Regions from separate parts of the Lentibacillus halophilus genome, predicted to be linked through region 2. Evidence: a T-box and tRNA genes for the amino acid it is inferred to sense, from the RefSeq annotation. Region 2 holds a T-box; the other holds one or more tRNA genes.

Region 1 (15,909 bases), 190 kb from region 2:
CAGCATGCGTATCTGAATTCATAGGATGCGCACGGCACACCCGGGGAACTGAAACATCTCAGTACCCGGAGGAAAAGAAAGCAAACGCGATTTCCCGAGTAGCGGCGAGCGAAACGGAACCAGCCCAAACCGGAAAGATAGCTTTCCGGGGTTGATAGGACACTCCATGGGAGTCATCAAGAAATGACTTAGACGAAACGGTCTGGAATGACCGGCCGGAGAAGGTAAGAGCCCTGTAGTCGACAAGCCATTTCCTCCGGAGTGGATCCTGAGTACGGCGGAACACGAGAAATTCCGTCGGAATCTGGGAGGACCATCTCCCAAGGCTAAATACTCCCCGGTGACCGATAGTGAACCAGTACCGTGAGGGAAAGGTGAAAAGCACCCCGGAAGGGGAGTGAAAAAGACCCTGAAACCGTGTGCCTACAAGTAGTCGGAGCCCGTTAATGGGTGACGGCGTACCTTTTGTAGAATGGACCGGCGAGTTGCGTTCGTATGCAAGGTTAAGTGGCCAACACGGAGCCGTAGCGAAAGCGAGTCTGAAGCAGGGCGCATAAGTATACGGGCGCAGACCCGAAACCGTGTGATCTACCCATGTCCAGGGTGAAGGTCAGGTAACACTGACAGGAGGCCCGAACCCACGTATGTTGAAAAATGCGGGGATGAGGTGTGGGTAGAGGTGAAATGCCAATCGAACACGGAGATAGCTGGTTCTCTCCGAAATAGCTTTAGGGCTAGCCTCAAGGCATGCGTTCCGGAGGTAGAGCACTGATTGAACGAGGGGCCCTCATCGGGTTACCGAATTCAGTCAAACTCCGAATGCCGGCAACGTAACACCTTGGGAGTCAGACCATGGGTGATAAGGTTCATGGTCGAGAGGGAAACAGCCCAGACCGCCAGCTAAGGTCCCCAAGTATACGTTAAGTGGAAAAGGATGTGGCGTTGCCCGGACAACCAGTATGTTGGCTTAGAAGCAGCCATCATTTAAAGAGTGCGTAATAGCTCACTGGTCGAGTGACGCTGCGCCGATAATGTAGCGGGGCTAAACGTATCACCGAAGCTGCGGATTGTTCATGCGAACAATGGTAGGAGAGCGTTCCGGGTGCTGCGAAGTCGGACCGTGAGGACCGGTGGAGCGTCTGGAAGTGAGAATGCCGGTATGAGTAGCGAAAAAAGAGTGAGAATCTCTTTCACCGAATGCCTAAGGGTTCCTGAGGAAGGTTCGTCCGCTCAGGGTAAGTCGGGACCTAAGCCGAGGCCGAAAGGCGTAGGCGATGGCTAACAGGTCGATAATCCTGTACCACCTCGTGAGCGTTGGAACGATGGGGGGACGCAGAAGGATACGGAAAGCGCACCGATGGATGTGTGCGTCCAAGCAGCAAGGGTGTTGGGCAGGCAAATCCGCTCAACGCATCCTGAGCTGTGACGGGGAGGGAAATCAAGTACCGAAGTTCCGGATTTCACACTGCCGAGAAAAGCCTCTAGTGAGTTCACAGGTGCCCGTACCGCAAACCGACACAGGTAGGCACGGAGAGTATCCGAAGGTGTTCGGGAGACCTCTCGTTAAGGAACTCGGCAAAATGACCCCGTAACCTCGGGAGAAGGGGTGCTCACTTACGTGAGCCGCAGTGACCAGGCCCAAGCGACTGTTTACCAAAAACACAGGTCTCTGCAAAGCCGAAAGGCGATGTATAGGGACTGACACCTGCCCGGTGCTGGAAGGTTAAGGGGATGCGTTAGCGCGCTCGGCGCGCGAAGCGTTGAACCGAAGCCCCAGTAAACGGCGGCCGTAACTATAACGGTCCTAAGGTAGCGAAATTCCTTGTCGGGTAAGTTCCGACCCGCACGAAAGGTGCAACGACTTGGGCACTGTCTCAACGAGAGACCCGGTGAAATTATACTATGCGTGAAGATGCGCATTACCCGCGACAGGACGGAAAGACCCCGTGGAGCTTTACTGCATCTTGATATTGAATGTTGGTGCAGCTTGTACAGGATAGGTGGGAGCCGTCGAAGCGTGAGCGCCAGCTTACGTGGAGGCATCCGTGGGATACCACCCCGGCTGTACGAACATTCTAACCCAGGGCCGTGATCCGGTCCGGAGACAGTGTCAGGCAGGCAGTTTGACTGGGGCGGTCGCCTCCCAAAAGGTAACGGAGGCGCCCAAAGGTTCCCTCCGAATGGTTGGAAATCATTCACAGCGTGCAAAGGCATAAGGGAGCTTGACTGCGAGACTGACACGTCGAGCAGGGACGAAAGTCGGGCTTAGTGATCCGGTGGTTCCGCATGGAAGGGCCATCGCTCAACGGATAAAAGCTACCCCGGGGATAACAGGCTTATCTCCCCCAAGAGTTCACATCGACGGGGAGGTTTGGCACCTCGATGTCGGCTCATCGCATCCTGGGGCTGTAGTCGGTCCCAAGGGTTGGGCTGTTCGCCCATTAAAGCGGTACGCGAGCTGGGTTCAGAACGTCGTGAGACAGTTCGGTCCCTATCCGTCGTGGGCGCTGGAAGTTTGAGAGGCGCTGTCCTTAGTACGAGAGGACCGGGATGGACACACCGCTGGTGCACCAGTTGTTCCGCCAGGAGCACGGCTGGGTGGCTACGTGTGGTCAGGATAAGTGCTGAAAGCATCTAAGCATGAAGCCCCCCTCAAGATGAAACTTCCCATCACGTTCAGTGAGTAAGATCCCTCCAAGACGAGGAGGTAGATAGGTCCGGGGTGGAAGCGTGGCAACACGTGAAGCTGACGGATACTAATCGATCGAGGACTTAACCACACATTTCACATTGGAATGGCCTAATGTTCTTATTCCGTTTTCAGGGTGCAATTGAAAAAAACCCTTGCATTTTTCGACGATAACGGCTATAATGATCCTTGGCCTTGATAAATATCGGGTTTGGGCATCCATTATCGTTGATTGTCACAACTTAGGTCTGGCGGTATTAGCGGAGAGGACACACCTGTTCCCATGCCGAACACAGCCGTTAAGCTCTCCAGCGCCGATGGTAGTTGGGGCTTTGCCCCCGCGAGAGTAGGACGCCGCCAGGCGATACCATTTGGATTATTCCACAGTAGCTCAGCGGTAGAGCTATCGGCTGTTAACCGATCGGTCGCAGGTTCGAATCCTGCCTGTGGAGCCATGGAGAGCTGTCCGAGTGGTTGAAGGAGCACGATTGGAAATCGTGTAGGCCGTTATCACGGTCTCGAGGGTTCGAATCCCTCGCTCTCCGCCATTACAATTTAATTATGGCCCGTTGGTCAAGTGGTTAAGACACCGCCCTTTCACGGCGGTAACACGGGTTCGAATCCCGTACGGGTCATCTTTCACTTAAATGTTTTAGATGAAGGCATAAGTCTTGTAACATTTGCACTTATCGTGCATCGGAGGATTAGCTCAGCTGGGAGAGCACTTGCCTTACAAGCAAGGGGTCGCAGGTTCGAGACCTGCATCCTCCACCATAGTTCATACATCGCGGGGTGGAGCAGTCTGGAAGCTCGTCGGGCTCATAACCCGAAGGTCGCAAGTTCAAATCTTGCCCCCGCAACCAAAGTTATTCAAACTGGTCCGGTAGTTCAGTTGGTTAGAATGCCTGCCTGTCACGCAGGAGGTCGCGGGTTCGAGTCCCGTCCGGACCGCCATTTAAATAATTATTATTACATAAAATTGTTGTTTGCGGCTCGATAGCTCAGTCGGTAGAGCAACGGACTGAAAATCCGTGTGTCGGCGGTTCGATTCCGTCTCGAGCCACCTTCTTAATCAGTATGGAGGGGTAGCGAAGTTGGCCAAACGCGGCGGACTGTAAATCCGCTCCCTCAGGGTTCGGGGGTTCGAGTCCCTCCCCCTCCACCATATATTTAATAGGGGTATAGTTTAATGGCAAAACGAAGGTCTCCAAAACCTTTGATGCGGGTTCGACTCCTGCTACCCCTGCCATAATATACATTATGGCGGTCGTGGCGAAGTGGTTAACGCACCGGATTGTGGCTCCGGCATTCGTGGGTTCGATCCCCACCGGTCGCCCCTTCACTTTATAATATTGGGCTATAGCCAAGCGGTAAGGCATCGGGTTTTGATCCCGTGATTCGCTGGTTCGAATCCAGCTAGCCCAGCCATTATATGCGGAAGTAGTTCAGTGGTAGAACACCACCTTGCCAAGGTGGGGGTCGCGGGTTCGAATCCCGTCTTCCGCTCCATTTTTTCTTTTATTTCCCTTTTGGCGGTATAGCCAAGTGGTAAGGCAGAGGTCTGCAAAACCTCTATCACCGGTTCGAATCCGGTTACCGCCTCCATGAATTGACCCATATGCCGGTGTGGCGGAATTGGCAGACGCGCACGACTCAAAATCGTGTTCCTACGGGAGTGTGGGTTCGAGCCCCACCACCGGTATCGATATAAAGGCTTACTGACGGTATTTAGGCGACTAGATACCGTCTTTTTTACGTTCAATTATGGGTAGACGTCAGGAGGCTAGTCGTTTAACCACCCGCGCTTCCCACGAAGGAAGTGCTTTTTTATGGGGATAAACCGACGGGAACACCAACTAAACCCGCGAAAAACAGAAAAGCAATTCAGATTGTACGTGGGGCATCATTATCCAACAGACGTCATAGCTGGAATTATTGTTGGAATTGTATCGACTTATCTTTGTCCAGGAGTATATAATAGAATTTCACATAACAAACATCAGCGTACTTCTGCAATATATATTGATCACTAGCTTAGGAGTGAACACTATTGAACAAAAATGATATCGCACACTTTCGAAAACAATTCAAAGTGAATAATGACTTATTAAAAATTAGCGAAATATTTAATGTGTACATTATGAAAGAATCGAGTGACATTTATCACCAGGAAAGTTCATCATTTGATTTGCTGGAAGATGAACAGAAAGAGTTATTTTTAGACAACTTTAAAAAAGTACTATCAGGCCAGTTGGATCAAAAGTTATTTGAATTGAAGTTCCAAAGCGATGTGGAAAATAACAGTCAGCTCATTCTCCACCACGGTCTCTTAAGTAATGATACGGAAGAATGGAAGCGTCATATGCTTCAACTGGTCGAGAAAATGCTGAAAGACAAGCAATATGAAATGGATGTTGTTGTAACCTTTATACGAGGGGAATATATGAAACCAATGAAACGAAATGAAGAGGCGGAAGAAAATGAGCGCGACACGGTTTATTCCCATCCCTTTATTTTATGTAGCATGAATAAAACACAAGATCCGAAAAAGGAATTACTGTTTGATTATGTTGAAAAGGAGTTCAAATATAATGTCGTCGTAGATCCCATTATTAACCTGAAGGCTCCTATATCAGGATTTCTATTTCCCAGTTTTACGGATAATGCTACGGATGTTAATCACGTACTTTATTCGGCAGGGAAAGCGAATGAACCGAATTATCATTTCATAGAAGACGTCTTAAATGCGGAAGAGGTCGTAACTGCCGAAGAGGATAAGCTTGTTTTTGAGGAAGTTGTCAAAAAGGTAGCGGGTGACCAAATTAATACATCAACACTTTCAAATGTCTATGAAGAGATTCATCGGGCTGTGGAAGAAAATGAAGAGGAAGATGATGTAGCGAAATTAGACTACAAAGATGTAGAAAATGTTTTAAAAGTGAGTGGCGTAGAAGATGTCAATACAGAAAAAGTGGAGTCAGCATTTAAAACAGTGATTGATGATGAGTCGTATGAGTTAAAAGCAAGTAACATTGTCCCAAAATATTCTTCCAAGTCGATTAAAATAAAGACAAAAGTAGCGGATATCTCCATTGGTCCGCAAGACTTAAGCTATGTACGTCAAGTTGAATGGAATGGGAAACGCTGTTTAATGATTGAAGTGGAAGAAAACACGGTGATTGAGGGTTTCGAAATGATTCCGGAAGCTTTATTCCAGAAAGCCAATGAGAACGAAGAAGAAGATGGGACCGATAATAAATAATTAAAGCCTTTTGAGGTAATATGCCCACCTTTTTAGGTGAGCATATTACAATGAAACAGGTTCTACTAAACACTTGCCCTGAGTTAAGAACGATTCCGGCGGTGTCGTTCTTTACCGCCTTTCATATCATTTAATTCTTCTTTGCTTTTATTTTTTTTCTTCTTGCCTTTATCAGTACTCATCTTATTCCTCCTTTACTCATAGTCTGGCTTAAATGCCGAATATCATGTAAAGGTGGAACAGTTTGTTTGAATCCATTGGCTTAAAACTCTTCGTACACAGCTGGATTTTGGTCATTCATGCGGCCATCTTCACGTGTCAATTTGTCCAATGCCGTCATATCAACATCATCCAACACAAAGTCAAAAATAGCGATGTTTTCCAATTGCCGGCTGATTGATGCTGATTTCGGGATGGCAACAGCACCATGCTGAAAGTGCCAGCGCAAAATAATTTGTGAAGCGGACTTGCTGTGTTTGGCCGCAATATCGTTAATGGTTTTGTTATTAAATATGTTATTCGTCCGGGCTAAAGGACTCCATGATTCTGTTACAACACCATGTTGTTCATGCCATGTCCTCTGTTCTCTTTGATTAAAGAAAGGGTGTAATTCAACTTGATTGATACTTGGCAGCACGCCTGTTTCCTTTTCAAGCCGTTCAAGATGCTCCGGAAGAAAATTGCAAACACCAATGGAGCGGATCAATCCCCATTTTTTTGCATCAATCAAAGCTTGCCACGCCTCCACGTACTGATCTTGTATTGGGTTGGGCCAGTGAATTAAGTATAAATCATAATAATCAAGGTTTGCTCGATAGAGTGATTCCTGAATCGTCTTGATTGCTTGATCGTAAGTGTGATAACGACCAGGAAGCTTTGATGTAATGCGTAATTCCTCACGAGGTATAGATGTCCGCTGAAGCGCCGCACCTACTGTTCCCTCATTTTCATAATTGTAGGCTGAATCAATTAAACGGTATCCATGATTGATGGCGCTTGCGACGGCAGCCGCACCATCATTGCCTCTCAATCTGAAGGTGCCGAACCCAATCGAAGGTATTTGAAAGCCATCATGCAAGGTGATTTCTGGTATTACTTTAGACAATATACCACTCCTTATAAGGTTTGTTGGAAAATTCCCTATCCCGAAGTTCGTTAAACATTAGAAAATGGAATTCGAAATTAAAATAGGTCAATAAAGCTTCTGACACTTTTTGAAATATAGCGATCTTTTAACCAAATGATGGAGGACTTAGAAATGATCGTTGTATCCTTAATTTGTAACTTTCTTATGTTGTCCTGATGTCGTTCCTTAATAGCGGACTCCGGAATAATGGTTGCACCAATTGCCTCATGGACCAGTCCTAAAATCATATCAACATCAGGACATTCACCAACAATATTTGGTTCTAGTCCTTTATTTTCAAATTGGTTCATAATGACTTCGTATTGCCCTACACCAGTAATTCGATGAAGGAGTAAAAGTGGTAAACCGGCCAGTTCATTCAATGAAATCTCATTTTCGTAATTACCTAAATGCCAAGACTCGGGAGCAATAACGACGTAATCTTCATCAGATAAATCGTGCGATGAAAACGATTTCATTTCTAACGGATGTCGCACAACAGCAAGATCGATCTCTCGATTATGAAGCAATTCCGTAAGCCGGGACGTATCTCCTTCCCGTAAATCGATATTAACTTCCGGGAACTGACTCCGAAATTCTTTTATGGGGTGAACTACTTTTGAAAAACAAGATTTTACACAGCCAATGGAAAGTTTTCCTTTAAAGCCTTTGCCTGTTTCTTTTACTTCCATTGCCGTTTCATCCAAAAAATGAAATATATTTTCCGCCTTTTCATAAAGAACCATCCCAGCCTTTGTCAATTCCATTTGTCGCCCATTTCGTTCAAGAAGTGTAACCCCCAATTCATCTTCCAATGATTTTAACGTTTGGCTGAGCGGTGGTTGTGCCATATGGAGCTTCTTTGCTGCACGGGTAATTTGACCTTCATTTGCAATGGTATAAAAATAATTCAATTGACGTATATCCATGGATGACACCTCATTGTATATGAAAAATATATAAAATAATATCATCAGATATTTATAACATTATATAAAACATCTTTTATTTTTTCAATGTTCACATGCAAAGACGAACATATGATACTAAAAATCAAAACATTATGTATACTTTTTTTATATGTTAGAATAATATTTTAGATATTTTTAATATATTTTCTAATGTGGTATTATTAACTCAGAAATAAAAATTCTAATTATTTCAAAGGAGGCAAATCGAATGGAGAATATTGACGCTGTGAAACAACGTATTCGGGGAGCTTCTGTTGTTCCTGTTATTACACCTTTTCATGAAAGCGGATCCATCGACTTTGATGCATTGAAAAATATGATAGATTGGCAAATTAAAAGCGGTAGTCATGCTATATCCGTTACAGGGACAAGTGGTGAACCGAGCTCTTTAACCACCGAAGAACGGGTGCAGGTTATGGAAACAGCGATAAAAGCAATCGACGGCAGAGTTCCATTTTTACCGGGCACAGGTTCCACTAACCACGATGAAACAATGTATTTAACGAAAAAAGCTTATGAAATTGGAGCAGATGCGGCACTCGTTATCGTTCCATATTACAATAAACCAAACCAAGAAGCCTTGTTTAAACATTATAAAACGGTTGCGGATTCAGTAGACCTTCCGATTATCGTTTATAATATTCCGGGTAGAACTGCGGTGAACTTGCACGTGGATACGCTGGCTAAATTAAGTCAGGAATGCCCGAACATTATTGGTGTTAAAGAGTCCAATAAAGACTTTGAACATGTCAACCGTGTATTGCTCAAATGCGGTCGGGACTTCCTGCTGTACTCTGGTATCGAACTGTTATGCTATCCAATGTTAGCTATTGGTGGGGCGGGGTCGATTAGTGCAACCGCTAACGTTGCCCCGACAAAAGTTGCCGAAATGCATAATGCATGGAATGAAGGCGATATCAAACGAGCGCAAGACTTGCACTATGATTTGATGCCATTAAATGATGTCCTGTTCAAGGATACAAATCCGGCACCGGCCAAGGCAGCGTTGGGCATGTTAGGAAAGATCAACCCGACATTGAGAATGCCGATGGATGTTCCGCCAAAAGAAGTACAAGACGAGATCAAGAGTGTACTGGACAGCTATGGTTCCGAACTAAAAGATGCCGCCGCAAACAAATAAACGAATTACCTGATTAAGGAGTGAATGTGCACATGACACAACAACCAGTCAAACAAAAACTACCTGAAAACGTGGATATTAAGGATATCAAACTTTATATCAATGGTTCATTTGTGGATGCGGAATCGAAAAAACAATTTGAAAACGTCAGTCCTTACTCGAATGAAAAAATTAACCAGGTAGCTGAAGGTGACAAATCGGATATTGACAAAGCAGCGGCAGCCGCTGATGCAGCATTTAAAGGTGAATGGGGCAAGATGAAAGTGGCTGATCGGCTGGAGTATATCAAAAAAATTGCTGATGTTATTGATGAAAATATCGAGGATATTGCTCCGTTGGAATCTTATGATACAGGATTGCCGATTAGTCAAACGAAAAAAATGGTTGCCCGGGCCGCCCGGAACTTTCGCTTTTATGCAGAAATGGTCGCAAGTCGTTTGAACGGGGAAGCCTATCAAGTGGATGACCAATTTATTAACTATACGATTCATAAACCGATTGGTGTCGCAGGTTTAATCACACCATGGAATGCTCCATTTATGTTGGAAACATGGAAACTTGCTCCAGCACTGGCAACTGGAAATACCGTTGTATTAAAGCCGGCGGAATGGTCTCCGCTAACAGCTAATAGATTAGCAGAATTAATCGACTCAGCCGGGCTTCCGGACGGTGTATTCAATGTTGTTCATGGCTTTGGCGAAACGGCCGGAGCGTCTCTGGTATCCAATGAAGATGTCAAACTGATTTCGTTCACTGGTGAAACAGCCACTGGTTCCGAAATTACCAAAAACGGAGCAGACACATTAAAACGGTATTCCATGGAGCTGGGCGGTAAATCCCCGATAATCGTTTTTGACGATGCAAACTTTGAACGTGCATTGGACGCTTGCACATGGGGGATATTCTCATTCAATGGGGAACGTTGCACGGCCAACTCGCGCTTGTTCCTGCATGAGTCCATTTACGAGGATTTTGTATCAGCGTTGAAGGAACGTATTGAAAATATTGTGGTTGGAGACCCAATGGATGAAACAACACAGGTTGGACCGCTAATTTCAACAACACATTATCAGAATGTTAAACGTTATTTGGAAATCGCTGAAGAAGAAGGAGCGGAAGTCGTGAGTGGAAACGTTCCCGAAAGCATGAAAAGTGGCAACTTTATTCCACCAACCATGATTTTGAATGCAACAAATGATAAAACTGTTGCTCAGGAAGAAATATTTGGACCGATTTTAACGGTAATGACATTTAAAGATGAAGATGAAGTGATCGAGTTGGCTAATGATATTGACTATGGCTTGGCAGGTTATGTATGGACACAGGATATTCAGCGTGGTCATCGGGTTGCTCAGGGGGTTGACGCCGGAATGCTTTGGATTAATTCCCAAAACGTCCGTGACTTGCGTGTTCCATTTGGAGGCTCCAAATCAAGTGGTATTGGCCGAGAAGGCGGGCATTATGCATTTGATTTTTATACAGAAGCACAAGTTGTTCATGTGGCGCTGACTGATCATCATATACCCCAATTCGGCAAGAAACAATAATGAAGAACATTAAAAGGAGGAAAAATATATGCCAGCAAAGACAGGACAGCAATATATTGATCGGCTAAAGAAAGCGAATAACAATGTGTACATTCATGGTGAAAGAGTAAACGATGTCACTGAGCATCCTGCATTTAAAAATGCTATTCAATCAATGGCTAAATTATATGATTTGCAACATGAAAAACCGGAAAAAATGCTTTACACTAATCCAAATACTGGAAATAGCGTTGGCAAAACCTTCATGACACCAAAGACAATTGATGATTTAATCCAGAGACGTGAAGCAATTATGGAATGGCAAAGCTTGTCTAACGGATTAATGGGTCGCTCACCAGATTACTTGAATGCTGATGTAATGGCCATGGGTGAAGCTAATGAATTTTTTGCTGAGGGCGATCCGATGTTTGCGGAGAACGCTAAAAACTATGCGGAATATGCACGTGAGAATGATATCAGTTTGACGCACACACTGATCCATCCGCAAGTTAATAGAGCTAAAATGCAAGCTGAGCAAAATGATGCGAATGTGGCGCTTCATCTTGAAGAGAAAACTGACGAAGGAATTATTGTTGATGGTATCAGACTATTGGCAACGCAAGGCGGTATTACGGATGAAATTCTCGTCTTCCCGTCTACTGTTAAAAAGTCAGGCGAACTCGATGACCCGTATTCCCTTGCCTTTGCGATTCCTAATAATGCGCCAGGACTGAAATTCTTGTCACGTGAGTCATTTGACCAAGATAAAAATAACTTTGATCATCCATTAAGCTCGAATTTTGAAGAAGGCGACACCATTGTATCTTTTGATCATGTATTAGTACCTTGGGACCGTGTATTTATATGTGAAAACTCGTCCATTTGCAACCGTGCCTTTGGCGAAACAAATGCTGTTGCTCATATGTCTCATCAGGTTGTTGCAAAAGGCGTTAAGAAAACAGAATTCTTGCTTGGTGTTGTCCTGACACTGATGGATTCCATAGGCATTGATGGATTCCAGCACGTAAAAGACAAAGGCACAGAAATCATGCTTAATCTTGAAATTATGAAATCACACCTGTATCGTGCTGAGCATAATGCTCAAATCGATAAGTGGGGTATGATGACACCTGACTTTGAAGCACTGGATGCAGCACGTAATTGGTATCCACGTATTTATCCACGGATGGCTGAAATCATTCGAATTCTCGGCGCATCGGGATTAATGAGTTTACCGACGTATGACGATTTTAATAATGATGAGATTGGTCCAATTCTTCACAGAGCCATGCAAGGTAAGAATGTGGAAGGGTATGAGCGTGTACAAATCTTCCGTCTGGCATGGGACTTGACCATGAGTGCTTTCGGAAATCGTCAAACGCATTATGAGTATTATTTCTTTGGTGATCCAATCAAAATGGGTATGACCTACTTTGATAACTATGATAAACAACCGTATAAAGATAGAGTTCAAGAATTCCTAAATAGCATGAACGTCTCAAAGCCGGGAACGGTTCAATCGTAAAGGAGGGAAATGAATGAGCCACTCATTTAACATCGTCCGTGCAGCACGTGCGATTATCAATGTAACAGATTTGGATGCTTCAAGAGATTTTTACGTCAATGGACTGGGGTTTATTGAAACTGAAGCGGACGAACGGCATATCTATTTAAGAGGATTGGAAGAACGGGGACACCATAGCTATGTTTTACAAAAGTCGAATGAGCCAGGTGTCGAAGTCATTAGTTATAAAGTTTCCCAAGAAAACGATCTTGATGAATTGGCCGCCTTCTTTGAGACTAAAGGAATGGAGCCTGTATGGATGGAAGAAGGAAGTCAGCATGCGGTGGGCCGCGCCCTCCGTGTGCAGGATGTTTCCGGTATTCCGGTTGAATTCTTTTATAAAATGGATAAAGTTGAACGCATGCTGCAACACTTTGATAAATATCAAGGCTCCAAGATGCAGCGGATTGACCATTTTAATTGCATGGTTCCGGATGTGCAAAAAGCGTATGATTTTTATACCAACGAATTAAACTATCGTTGTTCAGAATATACGGCAACCAATGACGATTCCGTTTGGGCAGCTTGGTTATATCGAAAACCAACTGTTCACGATGTAGCTTTTATGAATGGAAAAGGACCACGCCTGCACCATACTGGCTTTTGGCTAAGTGATCCTATGTGTGTTATTAATACGTGTGATGTGCTCGGATCACTGGGATATGCGTCTAATATTGAGCGCGGACCCGGTCGTCACGGTCTATCAAATGCCTTTTTCCTTTATTTACGGGATCCTGATGGCAACCGTGTGGAACTTTATACGGGAGACTATTTCACAGGAGATCCTGATTTTGACCCTATTCGCTGGGATTTGGATGACCCGCAGCGTGCCACATTCTGGGGACATGAACCACCGGAAAGCTGGTTTAACGAAGCGATGCAATTTCTTGACGTGAAAACGGGCGAGAAAATGAAAGTTGATGAAGGCACATTGTCACAAAGAATGCCGAGCTTTATGAATTAAATCATGACACAGTACCAGTACTGACTTAGGAGGAAAACAAGGATGCAAATCGTTTATTTATCACACCCGATAGAGCAAGCATTTACAAATGAGCAAGTCATGGCAATTGGTTTTTTTGATGGGATTCATCTGGGACATCAGGAATTGCTTCATCACGCAAAGCAGGTGGCGGAAGAAAAGAAGATTTTGTTTACAGCAATGACATTCAGCCCGCATCCGGATGAAATCATTAAAGGAGACAAAAATCGAAAATATTTAACGCCTTTGCCCCAAAAAATTAAAAAAATGGCTGAATACGGTGTGGAAAAATTATATGTTGTTACATTTGATAAACGATTTGCATCATTGCCTCCAATAGAATTTATTAATCATTATATTATAGGGACCCATTCAAAACATGTTGTCGTTGGATTTGATTTCACTTTTGGATTTAAGGCACGAGGTGACACACAATTTTTGAGAGATAAGTCACAATCTTGTGGTTATGAATTGAGTGTTATTGATAAAAAAACCTATATGGGTGAAAAAATAAGTTCCACACTTTTAAGAGAACTTTTAATGGAAGGAAAAGTTGCCAGTATTCCCCATTATTTGGGTGAAAATTACTGCGTGAATGCCAACGTAACAAGGGAAAACGGCGACTTTGTAACAGTTGCTGCTTCCGAACGTTACTTGCTCCCCAGCCACGGTGAGTATTATGTGAATATTATAGTGGGAGAAAGCGTTTACAATGGTGTGTTTTACCGAAATAAGCTTACTGAAAATGAATGTTTAGTAAATGATTCAGGGATTAAACAGGGAACAGAACTGACAATTGAATTTCTGGAAAAAGTGCATGTTGAGAGTATGGTTTCTTCATGAAAAACAAGAAAGGAGAATGGTGATGGATAAAAGAACATTTCGGAATGCAATGGGAAAGTTTGCGACGGGCGTTACGGTGATTACAACGAAAGTAGAGACAGAGACTCGTGGGATGACCGCCAATGCATTTATGTCTGTATCAATGGATCCTGAATTGATCACGATATCTGTGGATAATAATGCAGTTATGCTTGATAAAATTAAAGAATCCGGAAAATTCGCCGTTAATGTGCTGTCTAATGAACAACAAAAGATCTCGATGCATTTTGCCGGTCAAAAAGAATCGAACGAAGAAATTGATTTCGATACGATTAACGATGTGCCAGTCATAAAGAATGCTTTATCTTCTGTTGTATGTGATGTTGATCGAACCTATGTGGTTGGTGATCACACGCTGTTTATTGGAAAGGTCATGGACCTGCAACTTGAGGAAGGCGATCCATTGACATTTTACTGTGGAAAATATGGAAGCCATCAACCAGTAGAATATGCATAATAGAAGTCAGTTTAATAGAATTCCGTTTTTTTGGACCAGTTTAACTGCTGGTCTGTTTTTCTTGCATGTTACGAATAAATGGTTGCATATGAGGGAGTGATTTTTGGTGAGTAATGTTACAACGAAATTAAAAGGGATTCAGCAATGGTATGATGGAAGTGTATCATGGAAAGATAACACGATTAATATAAAAAACAAAACATACAACGTGGATGAGCTTCCATTGGATGTACCATTAAATGGCACAGTTTACGGCGCACTGCTTAATGATAAAGGAATGTACGACAAATTTGAACCGTCAATGAATCAAGATCCATATAAAGCTCCTCCCAAAGCTCCTGTTTTATATATAAAACCTGCTAATACCATTATTGGTTCTAAAACTGAGATACCACTGCCCAGCCATGTTTCTCAATTGCAAATGGGGGCTGCCTTGGCTGTTGTTATGGGAGAGCAGGCAACCAAAGTCAAGGAGCAGGACGCGTTTGATTATATAAAAGGCTATACTATTGTCAATGACGTAAGCATTCCGCATGAAAGTGTTTATCGTCCGGCTATAAAGGAAAAAGCACGCGATGGCTTCTGTCCCGTTGGTCCTTGGGTGGTTGATCGGGACTGTATTGACAACCCAAATGATTTAAATATACAAGTTTATGTCAATGGCCAATTAAAACAAGAAAATAACACTAATAACCTTATCAGGGATATCGGAAAACTTATTGCTGACGTCACATCGTTTATGACCCTTTATGCCGGTGATGCACTATTGGTTGGTATTTCAGACGAAGCCCCGCTTGCAGAAGAGGGTGATACCGTCACCATCACTATACCCGGTGTCGGAACATTGGAAAACTCGATACAAAAAGAAGAACTCGCGCTGGGAGGGACAACGTAATGAAACATGCCCGTGTCGTTTATAAGGGAACGATGTATCACGCTTTTGAAAAAAATGGTTCCGTTCAATTGAATGACGGCAGACTTGTGAATGAACATGATGTTGAATGGTTACCACCACTGACGCCAAGGACTGTATTTACGCTGGGGTTGAACTACGAAGATCATGCAAAAGAACTTTCCTTTAATTCTTCGCCAAGAGAACCCTTAGTATTTCTGAAAGGTCCTAATACGTTTACAGGCCATTTTGGTCAAGCGTATCGCCCGGAAGATGTCACATTTATGCATTATGAATGTGAGCTGGCGGTGGTCATTGGAGGTACAGCAAGAAATATTGATAAAAAAGATGCTTATCAATATGTAGCAGGTTATACCGTGGCCAATGATTATGTTATTAGGGATTATCTGGAAAATT
Region 2 (15,909 bases):
CTCCAAATGTTTACGAATGGATTGGATATTTTCTTCCTTGGGGTGAATAAGCAACGATGTTGGGTCATGTGTTAAATTATTTTTCAGGCTGCCAATCGTGAACGGGGAATTCGGTGATGTTTGAAATATATCAATAAGTTGTTCGTCATATCGGTCAAGGTAAACATTGTCCATAACCTCTGCCACAATATTGTGTGTGCTGATTTCGTAACAGGCGTCGACAATCCGGAGAGCGGTTCGTATTGACATCGGATTGTGCAATACATTCCATTGATTATTTGCTGGATGATGAATAAGGGCTCCGTTAAAATTCACCATTGGTGTATTCAGACCGAGCGTATGATAATGATCAATGCTGGAACGGTGCGGTCGTCCAGTAGCAATAACAACAATATGGCCGGCATCTGCTGCCTTTTCAAGCGCCTCCAAATTACGCTTGCTGATGGTTTTATCATCGGTCAGCAGTGTGCCATCCAAATCAACGGCAATTAAGTGCTGTTTTGTTTCCATTATGCTTCACCTCGTATTCTTATCAGTTTATCGGGCTTGTTGCGATATGTAAAGGATTTGTTTGCAATTTACAAAAATGTCGTACTATGATAATGATATTAAGCACAGAAAGAAAGGTGACGGTCATGATCGGTATTGATAACATAATGCTGGCATCGATTCCAAGCTTAATGGTGGCTGATCAGGCATACGAACAGGAAGCCTTGCCGGTGCTTACATATTTTCACGGTTTCACCAGTGCAAAAGAACATAATTTGCCGCTTGCTTATTATTTGGCGCAAAAAGGTTACCGTGTCGTTCTTCCGGACAGTTTATATCACGGCGAACGGGAAACAGACGCGTCTGTAATGGAAAAACAATTATCGTTTTGGGATATTGTTATGCAGAATGTGCACGAGTTAAAAGCCATCAAACAGGCACTGGCTGATCAAGGATTGATAATGAATGGCCGGTTTGGCGTGGCTGGTACAAGCATGGGCGGTATTACAACCACAGCAGCATTGAGGCACTATTCGTGGATTCAAACGGCTGCCATCCTGATGGGTTCCCCGAAAATGACTGATTATGCCAGGATATTGGTGGACCAATTAAAAAAGGACGGTGATCTGTCGGTTACGGATGAGTCAATTGCGCAACTTTATGAGCAACTTCAAAGTTATGATCTGTCTGAACAAGTCAGCGCACTGAACGAGCGCCCTGTCTTATTCTGGCACGGAGACAGTGATCCTGTGATACCGTTTGATCATTCCCATACATTTTATGAACACGCACGATACTATTATACCAATACCGAACATATTCAATTGTTGAAAGAGCCAAATCGTGGGCATAAAGTGAGTCGCTATGCAATTCTGGAAACGGTAAAATGGTTTGAGAAATATTTATGACATGATTGTCCATCCGTCAATCATATATGGAGGGATTGTCTGGAGAGTTAAGGTTATAAAGAATCCATTCATGCGTGATAAAATGGTCAGAAACGTCTGATGTGTGAGGGAAATCATTTAAAAATGCGCTTGTTTATGTTTAAATAAACATAGGAACCATGAAGGAGGGTTTTTAATGGATGAGGCTTTGCAGGAAAACATCCTTGGCGGTTTGGAAAATGTTATAGACCCGGAATTAGGCATTGATATTGTTAATCTCGGGCTGATTTATAATGTTGATCTGGATGACAATGGTCTATGCACTGTTACCATGACACTGACGGCAATGGGTTGCCCTCTTGCTGCTCATATTGAACAGGACGTGCGCCGGGCTATTGCTGATATTCCTGAGGTTGAAGAAATAGATGTCAATATTGTCTGGGACCCGCCTTGGGATAAAGACAAAATGTCGCGTTATGCCAAAATTGCTCTCGGCATTCCGGATTGATTCCGGCCGGTCTTCGGAAAGGTTGATTCATATGATAGTGAATCGGCCTTTTTTTGTATCGAATGGTGAATGATTTTATAAGCATGAAAAGGTCAATTGGAAAGCAGAGGTTGCTGTATGCAGATTTGTCAGATTACCGGGTACAAACATTCCGGAAAGACGACGATCATGAGTGCATTGATCCGTTATTTTTCGGATAAAGGATTTCAGGTCGGCTCCGTCAAACATCACGGTCATGGCGGTGATCCGGATATGGTGGAAGGAACCGACAGCGGGACACATCTTGAGTCCGGATCCGTCATTAGCGGTGTTCAGGGAGAAACCGTAACACAGCTATCGTTAACGATCCCATTGGGCTTGGATGGGCTGATTAATTTGTACCAGCAATGGCCGCTTGATTTATTGCTTGTAGAAGGTTATAAACAAGCGGATTATCCAAAGATTGTTTTGCTGAGGAATGAAGCGGACCGATCGCTTTTAGAGGAACTATCAGCTATAATAGCTGTGGGAACATGGGATGGGGATGGCCGTTGGTTGAACGATCTTGATATGCCCGTGTTTGACATGAATCAATTGGAGAAACATATATCAGCACTGGCTGAAAGAATAAGAAGGGAAATGTGATGGATAAAAACTATTGGATAACCAAAGAGCCGATCAATCCAGGTGATTGCATTGACAAAGTCGTCCGGAACGAAGCGGGAGCTGTGAATACGTTCATGGGCACAGTCCGTGAGTTTACCAAAGGAAAGCGAACCCTTTTTCTTGAGTATCAGGCTTATGTACCCATGGCGGAGAAAAAACTGGAACAGATCGGTGACGAAATAAAGGAAAAGTGGGGCAATGCTGAAATTGCCATCGTACATCGGATCGGACGCTTGGAAATCACCGATATAGCGGTGGCCATTGCGGTATCCACGCCACATCGCGCTGATGCGTTTGATGCCAGCCGCTATGCCATCGAACGGATCAAAGAAATGGTGCCGATTTGGAAAAAGGAACATTGGGAAGACGGGGAAAAATGGCTTGGCGATCAGAAAGAAAATATATCATATGAAGCAAAAATTCCTTCCAAGGAGGAGATGCGCGATGATTAATGTTCTATTTTTTGCTGAGTTGCAGGAGACGTCCGGGCACGAAAAGGTGACGGTGGATGAGGATGGGTTATCAGTAAGCGAACTGAAATCCAAACTGTCAACGGCTTACGAATTGAGCCGACTGGATCAGGCGATGATAGCGGTCAATGAAGAGTATTCACAGGAGGATACGGTTGTCAACAGCGGCGATGTTGTGGCATTTATTCCACCGGTAAGCGGCGGATGAACAACGCGTGAATGAACTCTGCCTGGCCTTGGAATGAGCCAGGCAGTGCTTTTTTTAGAAATGTACCGGAATTTAAAATAACTCATCTTCAAGGGTGTCGACATTAAGCACAATAGCTCCTTTATTGTCGGTTGAGAGAAGGTTCTTTTTTTTAAGCTGGGTGATGGTGCGGCTGACAGTTTCGCGGCTGGAGCCAATCATATTGGCGAGTTCTCGATTGGTAAATTGCGTTGTCAGCTTCATCTGCCCTTCATTTATTTCCTTACCATAACCTTTGGAAAGCCGCAGCAGCAGCATGATGATTTGTTCATATGTATTATGAAGAATTTTTTCCTCCAGACGCCCTTGCAAGTCAACGATTATATCTCCGAGCACGCGGAATAATTTAATGGAAATTTCCGGATGTGTGATCAAAGCGTTTTCAAAGGAAGGAATAGGAATGTGGATTAAAATGGCATCGTCCAGCACTTCAGCGTGGGCAGGGCAGTCGTCCTGCCTGAAAAATCCCTGATGTGGAAACATATCCCCCGCCTGCAGCACATTAACAATTTGCTCGTTTCCATGAACGTCGGTTTTATAAATTTTCACTTTGCCTTGATGAATAAAATAAACGTTGGTTAACAGGTCGCCTTGCATAAAAATGTAGGTGCCACGCCGGTACATATCATGTTGAGCTATGTCGACGATGGGTTCTATTTCATACTCGGTTAGATCTTTAAATAATGGAAATCGTTGCAGCAAATTTTTGATCGTATCGTTATTCAATGCATTCGCTCCCTTCGTTCAAACGTCCAATTCACATCATTATAACAAGTTGCCACGATTTGCGGTCTATTATATCGTATCCATCTTTTTTCATGATTTAAATGGAAGCTAAAATGATTAGAACGATACCAAGCATGGAGACCTCCTTAACGATCCGCTATTCTTGTCCATATCCTTTACTCATTGTAACCCCTTTGTTTATTTTATTAAAAGGCCGATAAATGAATATGTTATCACGTATCTCTTTTTTAAGTTGGACTAGTATAGCTTGTGTGTTAAAGAGGTTTTGTTTCATTGATTTCATTCAAATCAGCCTTTGATGGAAGTATGGTGATGCAGGATTCTTTATAAAAACAGAATGACAAGCAGCCCAACCGCAAAACAATAATAAGCAAAGTATTTGAGATTGCCTTTGGCCATAATGTTCATGAACCAACGAAGGGAATAATAGGTTGCAATAATGGAAGCGGCAAATGCCAGGATCACTGGGATAGCAACAATGCTGAGCCCACTTTGACCACTGACCAAATCACTGGCCGACATCATGGTAATGCCGAGGCTGACCGGAATGTACAGCAGGAAAGAAAATCGTAGAGCCGTTTGAGTTTTCATACCGACAAGCATGGCTGCGACAATCGTGGCTCCCGAACGGCTAATACCGGGAACGAGTGCAACGGATTGGGCCAGTCCAACAATAATAGCATCGCGCACAGTGATGCCGCCGTCATTTTTGCGACCGCGCAAGTTGCGGATAACCCATAAGGCAAGTCCCGTTATCAACAGCGTCACACCGACTACCGAAACGAAACTGAGCTTGTCCTCAATATAATCCTCAAACAGAAGCCCGATAATCCCAGTTGGAATGGTTGCAATGACGAGATAAAGAACGAACTGACAATCATCTTTCGCATCCGTCGCACGAGTCATTATGTAGCGGACGGTGTTTTCGATAAGCCGGTAAATATCCTGGCGATAAATGATCAATACCGCAATCAGGGAGCCGAAATTAACCATGATCTCAAATGACAGCCCTTCAATGGATATGTTGAAGAGCTCCCTAACAATGACCAAATGGCCGCTTGATGAAATGGGGATTGGTTCAGTAAATCCTTGCAGCAAACCAAGAACAATGTATTTTATTAATAGCCAAAATTCGTTGATAGCTTCCATGTAACGTTCCTCCTGTATCAATGTATTGGTCGCACAGAGTCGGTCACCAACCACTGGGCAAATGCATAGTCTGGTTGGTGAGGAGGCTGAGAATATGCACTACAATCAACAACATACGTATGACATGTGTAAGAACCATATGCACGCCTATGTGCTGGTGGAAGTGAATGACGGAACACAAGTAGATGGCATCATTACCGGATTGGATAACGACTATGTTTATATGGCGGTACCGATAGGTCAGGAACCGGCATATGACAGCAATTGGCGTCCGAATGAATTCGATGGGTTTGGCTATGGCTACTCCGGATATGGTTACGGAGGTTATCCCGGCTATGGGTATCCCGGTCCCGGCTATGGCGGCTCCCCCGGATATGGTTACGGGGGCAACTATCGACCGAGAAGATTCAGGCGGCTCGTTTTGCCATTAGCCGCGTTGACAGCTTTAAGTGTACTGCCTTGGTATTAATGGAGTCTTATACCTCCCTCTTGTTATGGATGCGTCGTGTTCGGAACAAAACACAAAACCCTTGCCACCACGATCGTGAGGCAAGGGTTTATCATAAGCCACTACGTTGTGCCGTTTTTACTGTTCGGCTTCATCGTTCAGTATGCCGTCACCCAGTATATAAACGCCAAGTGTAATAATAATGGCAATCACTAGTGTACTTATGATGTTGAATGGATTTCCGGCCATGCTTGTCAATACATAGGAAATGACACAGCTAATGAAAAATGCCCAGAAAAATGACCAAAAGAATCGCATGTTGATACACCTCAATTTTTAAAGCATTCCTTAATTAGTTTATCAAAACGATGATAAAAATAAAAGGCTTATTACAGAAAGGAGAAAAATGAATTGAATTACATGGTCCAAAATTGTTTTCATTGGATAGGTTACCACATCCTTAATGCTCTGCTTGAAAAAGGATACCGAGTGGATGGTGCTGATGATCTTACCACAGGTAAAAAAGAAAACCTGGCCATGTTTGTCGGACGGAATGATCTGTTCCGGCATGTTCCGTTAAATAATGATGACACCGAGTATGACGTAAGCATAACGGTTAAGGGTAATACATTGATTCTATGTAAGCAGAAGACTGTGACCATCCATTTACCGCTTTTATTCGGCAAATGGATGCCGATGAATCAGCAAGGCATTTATTACGGGGATGCGTTTTACTCATTTGATGCGGAGGAAGTTGTCACACAGGCGGTGCATATAGAGGATTTGTTGGAAAGCCTTATGCAATGGATTCATGCCTCCTGTCTGCCATCTTCATTAATTATCAAATCCAGAAACGACCATTCCGATCAAGATGACAGGCATGGTACCATTCTTTATATTCGGCAACGATGGTCGGTAAAACAGGCATTGCAATCGATAAAGAATCATTATGAGACATACAACGCATTCTATTGATTCAGCGTATTGTCATTTTACGAAGCGAGTCAACCAACTAAAATAAACTGTTGTTTCATTTAATTTAGGGGGCCAATGATTTCAGGATGAGGAGATTTCTCTCGAAGCGTTCAGTCCGGATGTACCTCAAGAATTCCAGGAGAAAAATGAAAAAGAAAGAGACCACGTATATCGATGCCAGTTTGCTTCCGAATGGGCGGGGAATGGACTGAGGAATTCAGACTTGCATTCATGTCTCCGAATACATTAAAATTAGTACCAAGTCATAAGAATAGCTATAAATTTGCAAGGGGATGAACATATGAACGCTGGTTTGTTGGGCACCGGTCATTATGTGCCAGATCATGTTGTGACAAATAAAGACTTGGAAAAGATAGTGGATACAAATGATGAGTGGATCCGGACGAGAACCGGTATTGAAGAACGTCGGATTGCCAATGATGACGTTAATACATCGGATATGGCGTATTACGCAGCCAAGAACGCGTTGGACGAGTCAGGTGTACAGGTAGAGGATCTTGACATGATTCTGGTGGCAACCGTCACACCTGACACACCTTTTCCATCGGTCTCATGTATGTTACAGGACCGACTCGGTGCGCGCACGATACCTGCCATGGATATCAGTGCAGCTTGTTCCGGTTTTATGTATGGCGTGATCACGGCCAAACAGTTTTTGGAAACAAATGCTTATCGCCATATCCTTGTTGTCGGTTCGGATAAATTATCCAAAATCACTGACTGGCAAGACCGGAGTACCTGTGTTCTGTTTGGTGATGGTGCTGGAGCAGCAGTAATCGGACCTGTATCAGAAGGCAAAGGGATTCTGACCTCTGAGCTTGGTTCGGATGGCTCCGGCGGCAAGGACTTGTACCAGGATCAGGAAACAGACTATTTATCCATGAATGGACGGGAAGTTTTCAAATTTGCCGTACGTCAAATGCCGGAATCATCTGTTAAAGTCGTTACAGAAGCCGGATATGCCAAGGAAGATGTCGATTATCTCATTCCACACCAGGCAAATATCCGAATTATGGAAGCTGCTCGTGAACGGTTGGGAATTAATGAGGATAGAATGGACATATCTGTCAAGTCTTATGGGAACACATCGTCTGCGTCCATACCAATTGCTTTATCAGAAAGTGTAAAAGGTGGTAGAATAAATGATAATGACTTACTCGTTCTTGTCGGTTTCGGTGGAGGACTGACTTGGGGTGCGATTGCATTGCGTTGGGGACGATAAGGTTTTATCACGTATTAAGGCTGACATATCCTCATCGCTCAACATGGGTCAACCACATAACAGGATGGTGACGTATATGCAGCCTCTGAGTCCTTGATTCATTCAACGACCATTCAGCGGGGAGTCAGGGAACGCCCTGTGAATGACGTTTTATTTTATCAGCTTATAGGAGGAGTATGAAATGGTGGAAAGAAGAGTAGTTGTGACTGGTCTTGGCACCGTATCCCCCAATGGCAATGATACGGACGTCATGTGGGATAACGTTGTTGCTGGAAATACCGGGATTGATTATATTAGTCGCATAGATACCGGGGATCTGTCAGCTCAAGCGGCTGCGGAAGTAAAGAATTTTGATCCAACGAACTATATGGAAAAAAAAGACGCCCGGAAAATGGACTTGTTTACACAGTATGCAGTGGCAGCGGCGCGCATGGCCATAAATGACGCTGGTCTGACGATTGATGATTCTAATGCAGATCGTGTCGGTGTCTGGGTTGGCTCCGGCATCGGTGGTATGGGAACGTTGGAAGACCAGCATCGAAAACTTTTGAATAAAGGTGCGCGGCGTGTCAGTCCTTTTTTTGTGCCGATGATGATTCCGGATATGGCCGCTGGGCAAGTATCTATTCAGCTTGGGGCCAAGGGTATTAACTCGTGTACGACGACCGCCTGTGCCTCCGGTGCCAATTCCATCGGGGATGCTTATAAAGCCATTGAACGTGGCGATGCGGATATTATGGTCGCAGGTGGGACAGAAGCGCCGATTACGGACATGTCATTTGCTGGATTTTCTGCGATGAAAGCATTGTCAACAAATGAAGATCCGCATAAAGCAAGCCGACCATTTGATAAGGATCGTGATGGGTTTGTCATGGGTGAAGGAGCAGGCATTTTGTGCTTGGAAACACTAGAATCGGCCTTGGACCGCGGCGCTTATATATATGGCGAAATCATCGGCTATGCGGCTACCGGTGATGCCTATCATATCACTGCTCCTGCTGAAAATGGAGAAGGAGCGGCGCGTGCTATGAAACAAGCTGTCGCTGATGCCGGCATTGCGCTGGAATCAGTGGATTATATCAATGCGCATGGTACGAGCACTGAGTTGAATGATAAGTATGAAACCCAAGCTATTAAAGATGTGTTTGGTGACCATGCGGACAAGCTTGCTGTAAGCTCCACAAAAGGCGTGACCGGTCATCTGCTAGGGGCCGCTGGAGGTCTGGAATCGGTTATAGCTATCAAAACAATTGACGACAGCATTATACCTGCAACAGTGAATTATGAAACACCGGATCCTGACTGCGATTTGGATTATGTTCCGAATGAATCAAGAGATCAGGATGTAAACGTTGTGATGAGTAACTCACTCGGCTTTGGCGGACATAATGCCACTCTCATATTCCAAAAGTATCAATAAGCACACTGACTGCTCCGGCGGTCAGTTTTTTTGTAAAACGCTGAAGTCAATGGACTTATATAGAAGGAATGGACATGCGTCATTAATTTCCACTCAGTGCATACAATGAAATAGGTGATACGGACAAGCATGGGTGGTGATCCGATTGGGATATTTGTTTCTGTTTTTGACAGGATTTGGACTGGCTGTGACTGGTGGCGTGACTGCCATAGCTTATATGAATTTTCTTCCGGTGGGTATTTCCTGGCCTGATTATTTTATATTTATTGCGAACCGGCCGGAATCTTATTTTCTTCCTGCGGGTATGCTGTTGATCGCCATCGCACTTCTCCGCTATCCAAACGGCTCCTGAAATGTTCCGGTTGTCGGGTTGTGTTTGTTGTTGAGTCAGCCTTGGTCGAAAGTATTTCCCGCGTTTTTCCAATGAATCGCATAAATTTTTTCATAATGGTCATAATGTATGCTAAACGATTCATTCAATAAGCGAGGGTTGTTTTATGCTATATTTACATGACGTTTGGATAAACTGGTTCGAAGGGGAAGAAAATGGCTACAACGTTTGTTATTTCCACGAATGGCGTAAAGACGATGGGGTTGAGCTGCTGGACCAAGTTCCGCTTTTATACATATCAGAGGCGCTTTTTGACTACATTGAAAATGATCTGCACGACTTGCCTGAAGATTTGATGCAACAAATATGTGAGCGTGCATATGTACGTAAAGGCCAGGAACGGAAACCGCTTGAGTATGCAGCCGTTGTCACGGATGGAAATGATATTATTGCATTTGATACCATTGGTTACCAGATCCCTGTTCGTAAAAGCAGACTCATACCAAGACAGGAGCAACTCGCATTCGATATGATCAAAACGACACAGCCGGAATCCTTTAATTTTAACGAGAGAGACATTGAAAAAGAATACCATATCCTGTCCATGGAACCACGGCTTATTCATGGTCTGACACGCAAGGAACGTAATCTGAAGCAAATTTTAATGATTGCGCTTGATCAGTTACGGACGACAAACAATCTGGAAGAACTTCGCTACTGGCTGACAGAGTGGGATCCGAAACAATACCCATACATCAGATATATGAAGGAAGATAGGGTATGGGAAACCCTATATGAAGGTGTAAAACACGGGTGGAGCAACTGGCACGAAGATTTGTGTGCCAAAATGATCAAAGGGCAGCCGTTTCTGGAAAAAATGTGGGAAATGGAACAGGAAACGAAACAGAATACGTCCAACCTGAATTGAGATACCGCATGGCTCGACCTCTCGTGGATAGGGATGCTGTGACTCATCGACAAGGACCATTTTTCAAAAACGCTTGGAATCCAATGAATGATTATCCAAGCGTTTTTTCGTGCACGTATTCAATTTTTATCGTTTGTTGGTCACGCGTCCGAGCCCCATTGCTTTTTTGGCTTTTCGGAGCATTTTATTGGCTTGATAGGATGCTTTTTCCGCACCTGTGTCCAGGATATCGTCCAGGGCATCAGAGTTAATCAACTCATGGTAACGGTCTTGAATCGGTTGCAGCACATTAATGACTGCTTGCGCCAAATCTTGTTTGAACGTCCCATATCCTTTATCCATATACTCAGTTTCCAGTGCTTCTATGGATTTCCCGGAACAGCTTGCATAGATGGTGAGCAGATTGGATATTGCCGGTTTGTTTTCTTGATCAAATGCAACAACACCTTCCGAATCGGTGACAGCACTTTTTATTTTCTTTTCGATTCTTTTCGGGTCATCCAACATGGAAATATATGCTTTTTCATTCTCATCCGATTTGCTCATCTTTTTGGTCGGGTCCTGAAGAGACATAATGCGGGCTCCTACCTTTGGAATACTGATTTCCGGGGCGGTGAAAATGTCATTGAACCGGTTATTGAACCGCTCCGCTATGTGTCGTGTTAATTCAAGGTGTTGTTTCTGATCCTCTCCGACTGGAACGATATCGGTTTGATATAACAAAATATCTGCAGCCATTAATGGCGGATAGGTTAATAATGCTGCGGATACCCCTTCTTTTCCACCAGTCGATTTATCCTTGAATTGCGTCATGCGCTCCAGTTCACCTATGTAGCTAATGGATTGGAGCATCCAATTGAGTTGCGCGTGTGCGGGGACTTCCGATTGAATAAACAAGGTTGACTTTTCCGGGTCAATGCCGGAAGCAAGGTAGAGTGCTGCCAGGGAGCGAATGTTTTGACGTAACTCGAGTCGATCCTGTGGCACTGTGATTGCATGCTCGTCCACAATACAGAAGTAGCAATTATTTTCTTCTTGAAGTCCTACAAAATGTTGAATAGCACCTAAAAAATTTCCAATCGTCAATGTTCCGCTCGGTTGAATGCCTGAAAAGATGGTTTGCATGCCGTATTCACTCCTATCGTTTTTCTGAACAATAAAAAAGCCCATTAATCCCGCATGAAAAGGGACGAATGAACCGCGGTGCCACCCTGTTTATCACACAGCAAACACGTGTGATCACCTTTTTGTCAAAAGCTCCAAAGTCCAATTCCAATTCACCGTGATGCTTGTTTTCAGCAGCCACAAGCTCTCTGAATAGTTAGTGGGTAATCGTACTGTGTCTTTTTCATTGCTGGGAATATCTATGTTTTAACTATTATATAAATCCTATACTTGAAATGCAAGAAGAAACTCTCTTGGAGGTTGTTCAATGTTGGGATGAGCGCCCGAACGAGCTATCTCCCGACGCAAAAGTTAATCATTGCCGTTATGAAAGCCCGAACAAGACAGCAATCCGAACAAAAAGTCACTCATCGTTGTAATGAGCGACCCAGGAAACACAATTATATAAATTATTCATAATACGTCCACTGGCGAACCCCAACCGCACGAAAATGACTTGGGTTTTGTTCTTGATTTATAAAGCACAGCATTGTCCACATCCTTTTTAATACTATTATATATTAGTTTTATAAAAGAAGTTTTTATCATGCAGAAGCGGATTGTCTTATACCAGCCATAAAATGAACTTATGTGAATTTACTTTGACAAAGCACGGTTAGCCGTTGCATTTCAAATAAAATATGATAATTTATGACACGTGTATGATATAAATGTTTATTCTTGTGTGGGATTTTTAAGTTATTTGAGATTAAAATTTAACTGGAGAGAAGGTAAATAAATTGCGTCAACAAAGCTATCGTTTCGCCGTCTTTACTGCCATCATGACTGTTTTAGCATTAATTATTGGCAACTTGGTTGTGGCAACCGGGTCCGGGGACGCGTGTGGAACCGATTGGCCAAAATGTAACGGAAGTTTTCTACCAGATTTTCTGGATTACAAACAAATTATTGAATACTCGCATCGGTTATTCACCGGTTCGCTGGGATTTGTTATTTTAATTAATGCAGTGCTGGCATGGAAAAGAAAATACACAGGAGAGACGTCCATTAAAGTACTCGCGTTGCTTACCTTGATACTACTGCTTGCACAGTCCATGGTAGGCGCATTGAACGTTGTGCTTGGGACACCGCCCGGTTTTACAACGCTAGATGTGATAATCAGTCTATTTTTATTGACGAGCACTGTTTTTCTGGCTGTGGCTCTGCAGCGGATTGACGTCAATTCACCGAGAAGCAAAGAGAAAAACAGATCCTTTCAAACGTTTTTTAAACCTGCATTATGGGTGTTTGTTATTTACTTTTTAGAGGTTTTAGTGGGAGCTTTTCTAAAGCACAGTGGAGCCAGTAAAATAATCAATGATATAATGACAAATGAATCGTTACTTCATTCGGAATCACTGTCTCAAGTTATTTATAGTGTCCATGGTATAAGCAATACATTAATCGTTATTGGGGCATTATATCTTTTATTTATGTCCATTAAGAAACGTTTCCTGGTTCCGGCAGCCGTTGCCTTTTTCCTATTGATTGTTGCGAATGGAATCACTGGCTTTATGACTCAACTTTCTGTGTTGGCTGAATGGGCGTCATCCATTCATATGATTGTTGTTATATTGACCGTATTTCAAGGTGCCTACTTGGTTGCTAAAACTTATTTTGGACCTTACTTTTTGTACGGAACGGAGAAAGGGGGATGAGATGTCTATTAAAGTACCTGTCATACCGGTGTATGTATTGAATATCAGTTATATCGTTCTGTTCTTTATAGCCAGTTACATGACAAGTTTATTCATTACAGATGTAGTATTCCAGCATTTGATTGTTTTTACCGGTGTCGTTATCGTTTATTGGTTCATCGCAAATGCCATTACAGGGTTATACAAACGATCGAAAAATATAAAACAGATACAACTTAAAACGACTGTCAGTCTTTTGGTAATAATGGTCGTATCTATCCTCCAGCAGATTCTGTTTTTTAAGATACCAATCGCATCGACGTTTCTGTTCTTCGGAATAAGTTTATTGTTTCTTCTGTTGCTGCATTCGGCGATTTTTCGGACGAGACTTAGAGCTGAATAACAATCATTTTTATCATAATGATGTTAGTGGCTCGTTTTGGTTGTTGTTAATCAAATATGTTTGTAGCAAGGTAAAACAAGAGATGGAGGCCTTTATGAAAAAAAGAATGTGGGAAATAATCATAGCCATTGTTGGCATGATCGTTGTGATTGGTTTTTTTATTCCTGCAGAAACAACGCCATCTGCCGATACGAGGATTATTCTTGAACATACGAAAAAAACGTATATTGCTCCACCATGTTTTAAGCAGTCCAATCCAACAAACAATTTGGCGGATTCCACGTTGGGGGAAGCAAACGAACTGAATTATAAAGCGAATGGAACGTGTACGAAAAATGCTTTCAAGAGTGAAGATGATTCGCTGCTTATGAATCTTTTTAAAAATATGGGGATCGTGGCAAAAAAATGGGATGATTGGTGATTTATCACAACTATTTGAAGGATGGGGATGAACTTAATATGTGGTAATCGACTATATCGCGTCATCCCCGATTTAGAAGAATTTATACTTTTTCATTAACGACTTTAAGGGCATCCCACCGTTTGATGGAGCACTGACCACGGGGTGCCCTTTTGTAATATTTAAAGCATGAAAGCGTCTTGATCCAACATTCAACTTGATTAATGGTTCAACTGTTTCCGCCTCTGATTAAACTGAACACTTCTGATCGGGATGCCGCGTCATTTTGAAAAATACCCCGGACAGCTGAAGTGACGGTTTTCGACCCCGGTTTTTTAATACCGCGCATGGTCATGCACATATGTTCTGCTTCAACGACAACGATAACGCCGTGTGGATCAAGTGTTTCTTTCAAAGAATCGGCAACGGTTGCGGTCACCCGCTCCTGCAGTTGTGGGCGGCTTGTTACCGCTTCAACGGCACGTGCCAGCTTGCTCAAGCCGGTGACTCTGCCACCCTTTGGTATATAGCCAATGTGAGCGACACCGTGAAACGGGACAAGGTGATGCTCACACATGGAATAAAAGGGAATATCTTTGACTAAAACAAGCTCCTCGTGGTCCTCACCAAAGACGGTGGCGAAATATTCTTTTGGATCCTGATCCATACCTTGAAACACTTCGTCATACATGCGGGCGATACGACTTGGTGTATCAATAAGACCTTCCCGGTCAGGATCTTCCCCAATGGCCTCTAACATCATGCGCGCTGCTTGTTCAATTTTTTCGTGATCAACTGCCATGTCATTACCTCCATTATTACAAAGGACACATCCTTAATTGTCACAATCATTATATCAACCTACATGATACTACAAAATTTCACTACATTCGATTCTTTTGCATTTGGATAGAAACAATTGGCAGTTATGGTTGTTTTGATCGTTATTGGTATGCTAGAAAACGTTCAGCCGCTTTTGATAAACGGTGGTTTTTAAGCCAAATAACAGATGGCTCTATAAAAAAGTCAAAATTTTTCATGTCAATGGCTGCAATATCATGGTAAAACGCTTTTTGAATTGCTGATTTAGGCAGTATGGAGAGCCCAACACCTGAGGCGACAAGGGCCAATAAAGTCGAAATATCCTTACATTCCATAATTACATTTGGAGAAAGATAATGTTTATGAAAATGTTGGATAATATTTTCATAAACAGCGTATCCCTCCATTGGTGCTAGCATTAGAAATGGATAGTTGACAATTTGATTCAATTGAACATCATCTGTAACGAGCTGCTTTTCCCATTGTTTTGGTGCTGCAATGACAAACGGCTCGGAAGGAAGCTTAATAAAATGGTACGCGTCTAGTTTCATCGGCAGCAGCATGAACGCCATCTCAATAACCCCTTCCTGAAGCAGTTCTTCCAAATAAGACGAATCACCTCTCCAAATTTTTAAATAGACGTTCGGGTGTGCAGCTCTGAATGTTTTAATCATCTCCGGCAGATAGGAAATACACGTTGACGATACACCTAAGGTCAATGTGCCACGCGTTCCCTGACTGAATTCCTGAATTTCCGTTACGATATCTTTAGATTTTTGCAACATGTTTACCGCATGCTTGTATAACGTGCTGCCTGCTTCGGTTAATTCCCATTGCTGATTGGTTCGATGAATTAAAGTGGCATCCAGTTCCGTTTCCAGTCGTTTTAAATTTTGACTTAAAGGCGGTTGGGCCATATACAAGGTTTTTGCTGCTTTTGAAATACTTCCGGCATCTACTATTGTTTTAAAATAAGAGAGCTGTTTTAAATCCATA

What was found. The T-box of region 2 lies ahead of trpS (tryptophan--tRNA ligase). A T-box ahead of a tRNA ligase gene usually reads a tRNA of that ligase, here a tRNA-Trp.
Region 1: it has a tRNA-Trp gene. The T-box ahead of trpS (tryptophan--tRNA ligase) is inferred to sense a tRNA for this amino acid. The anticodon was not compared.

The regions. Positions count from the first base shown of each region.
Region 1 is NZ_AP043750.1:1,511,652-1,527,560, forward strand. It holds rRNA gene ACZ5Q7_RS07345 (23S ribosomal RNA) at 1-2,780, shown strand, start outside; rRNA gene rrf (5S ribosomal RNA) at 2,937-3,052, shown strand; tRNA gene ACZ5Q7_RS07355 (tRNA-Asn) at 3,070-3,144, shown strand; tRNA gene ACZ5Q7_RS07360 (tRNA-Ser) at 3,146-3,237, shown strand; tRNA gene ACZ5Q7_RS07365 (tRNA-Glu) at 3,253-3,324, shown strand; tRNA gene ACZ5Q7_RS07370 (tRNA-Val) at 3,388-3,463, shown strand; tRNA gene ACZ5Q7_RS07375 (tRNA-Met) at 3,476-3,552, shown strand; tRNA gene ACZ5Q7_RS07380 (tRNA-Asp) at 3,567-3,643, shown strand; tRNA gene ACZ5Q7_RS07385 (tRNA-Phe) at 3,680-3,752, shown strand; tRNA gene ACZ5Q7_RS07390 (tRNA-Tyr) at 3,769-3,854, shown strand; tRNA gene ACZ5Q7_RS07395 (tRNA-Trp) at 3,865-3,938, shown strand; tRNA gene ACZ5Q7_RS07400 (tRNA-His) at 3,953-4,025, shown strand; tRNA gene ACZ5Q7_RS07405 (tRNA-Gln) at 4,043-4,117, shown strand; tRNA gene ACZ5Q7_RS07410 (tRNA-Gly) at 4,124-4,198, shown strand; tRNA gene ACZ5Q7_RS07415 (tRNA-Cys) at 4,221-4,294, shown strand; tRNA gene ACZ5Q7_RS07420 (tRNA-Leu) at 4,310-4,391, shown strand; gene ACZ5Q7_RS07425 (phosphatase PAP2 family protein) at 4,519-4,722, shown strand; gene ACZ5Q7_RS07430 (DUF4317 domain-containing protein) at 4,740-5,951, shown strand; gene ACZ5Q7_RS07435 (aldo/keto reductase) at 6,214-7,056, opposite strand; gene ACZ5Q7_RS07440 (LysR family transcriptional regulator) at 7,134-8,006, opposite strand; gene hpaI (2,4-dihydroxyhept-2-ene-1,7-dioic acid aldolase) at 8,257-9,189, shown strand; gene hpaE (5-carboxymethyl-2-hydroxymuconate semialdehyde dehydrogenase) at 9,222-10,736, shown strand; gene hpaB (4-hydroxyphenylacetate 3-monooxygenase, oxygenase component) at 10,765-12,240, shown strand; gene hpaD (3,4-dihydroxyphenylacetate 2,3-dioxygenase) at 12,254-13,243, shown strand; gene ACZ5Q7_RS07465 (FAD synthetase family protein) at 13,286-14,104, shown strand; gene ACZ5Q7_RS07470 (flavin reductase family protein) at 14,127-14,600, shown strand; gene ACZ5Q7_RS07475 (fumarylacetoacetate hydrolase family protein) at 14,707-15,495, shown strand; gene ACZ5Q7_RS07480 (fumarylacetoacetate hydrolase family protein) at 15,495-15,909, shown strand, end outside.
Region 2 is NZ_AP043750.1:1,700,734-1,716,642, forward strand. It holds partial or broken gene ACZ5Q7_RS08345 (Cof-type HAD-IIB family hydrolase) at 1-510, opposite strand, end outside; gene ACZ5Q7_RS08350 (prolyl oligopeptidase family serine peptidase) at 636-1,397, shown strand; gene ACZ5Q7_RS08355 (metal-sulfur cluster assembly factor) at 1,573-1,884, shown strand; gene mobB (molybdopterin-guanine dinucleotide biosynthesis protein B) at 2,002-2,508, shown strand; gene ACZ5Q7_RS08365 (molybdenum cofactor biosynthesis protein MoaE) at 2,508-2,981, shown strand; gene moaD (molybdopterin converting factor subunit 1) at 2,974-3,207, shown strand; gene ACZ5Q7_RS08375 (Crp/Fnr family transcriptional regulator) at 3,280-3,972, opposite strand; gene ACZ5Q7_RS08380 (undecaprenyl-diphosphate phosphatase) at 4,318-5,133, opposite strand; gene ACZ5Q7_RS08385 (hypothetical protein) at 5,237-5,611, shown strand; gene ACZ5Q7_RS08390 (DUF2929 family protein) at 5,729-5,908, opposite strand; gene ACZ5Q7_RS08395 (hypothetical protein) at 6,002-6,565, shown strand; gene ACZ5Q7_RS08400 (beta-ketoacyl-ACP synthase III) at 6,867-7,808, shown strand; gene fabF (beta-ketoacyl-ACP synthase II) at 7,990-9,228, shown strand; gene ACZ5Q7_RS08410 (hypothetical protein) at 9,374-9,580, shown strand; gene ACZ5Q7_RS08415 (YjbA family protein) at 9,726-10,487, shown strand; gene trpS (tryptophan--tRNA ligase) at 10,614-11,612, opposite strand; T-box leader at 11,670-11,848, opposite strand; gene ACZ5Q7_RS08425 (COX15/CtaA family protein) at 12,392-13,309, shown strand; gene ACZ5Q7_RS08430 (hypothetical protein) at 13,311-13,691, shown strand; gene ACZ5Q7_RS08435 (hypothetical protein) at 13,786-14,112, shown strand; gene folE (GTP cyclohydrolase I FolE) at 14,321-14,893, opposite strand; gene ACZ5Q7_RS08445 (LysR family transcriptional regulator) at 15,036-15,908, opposite strand.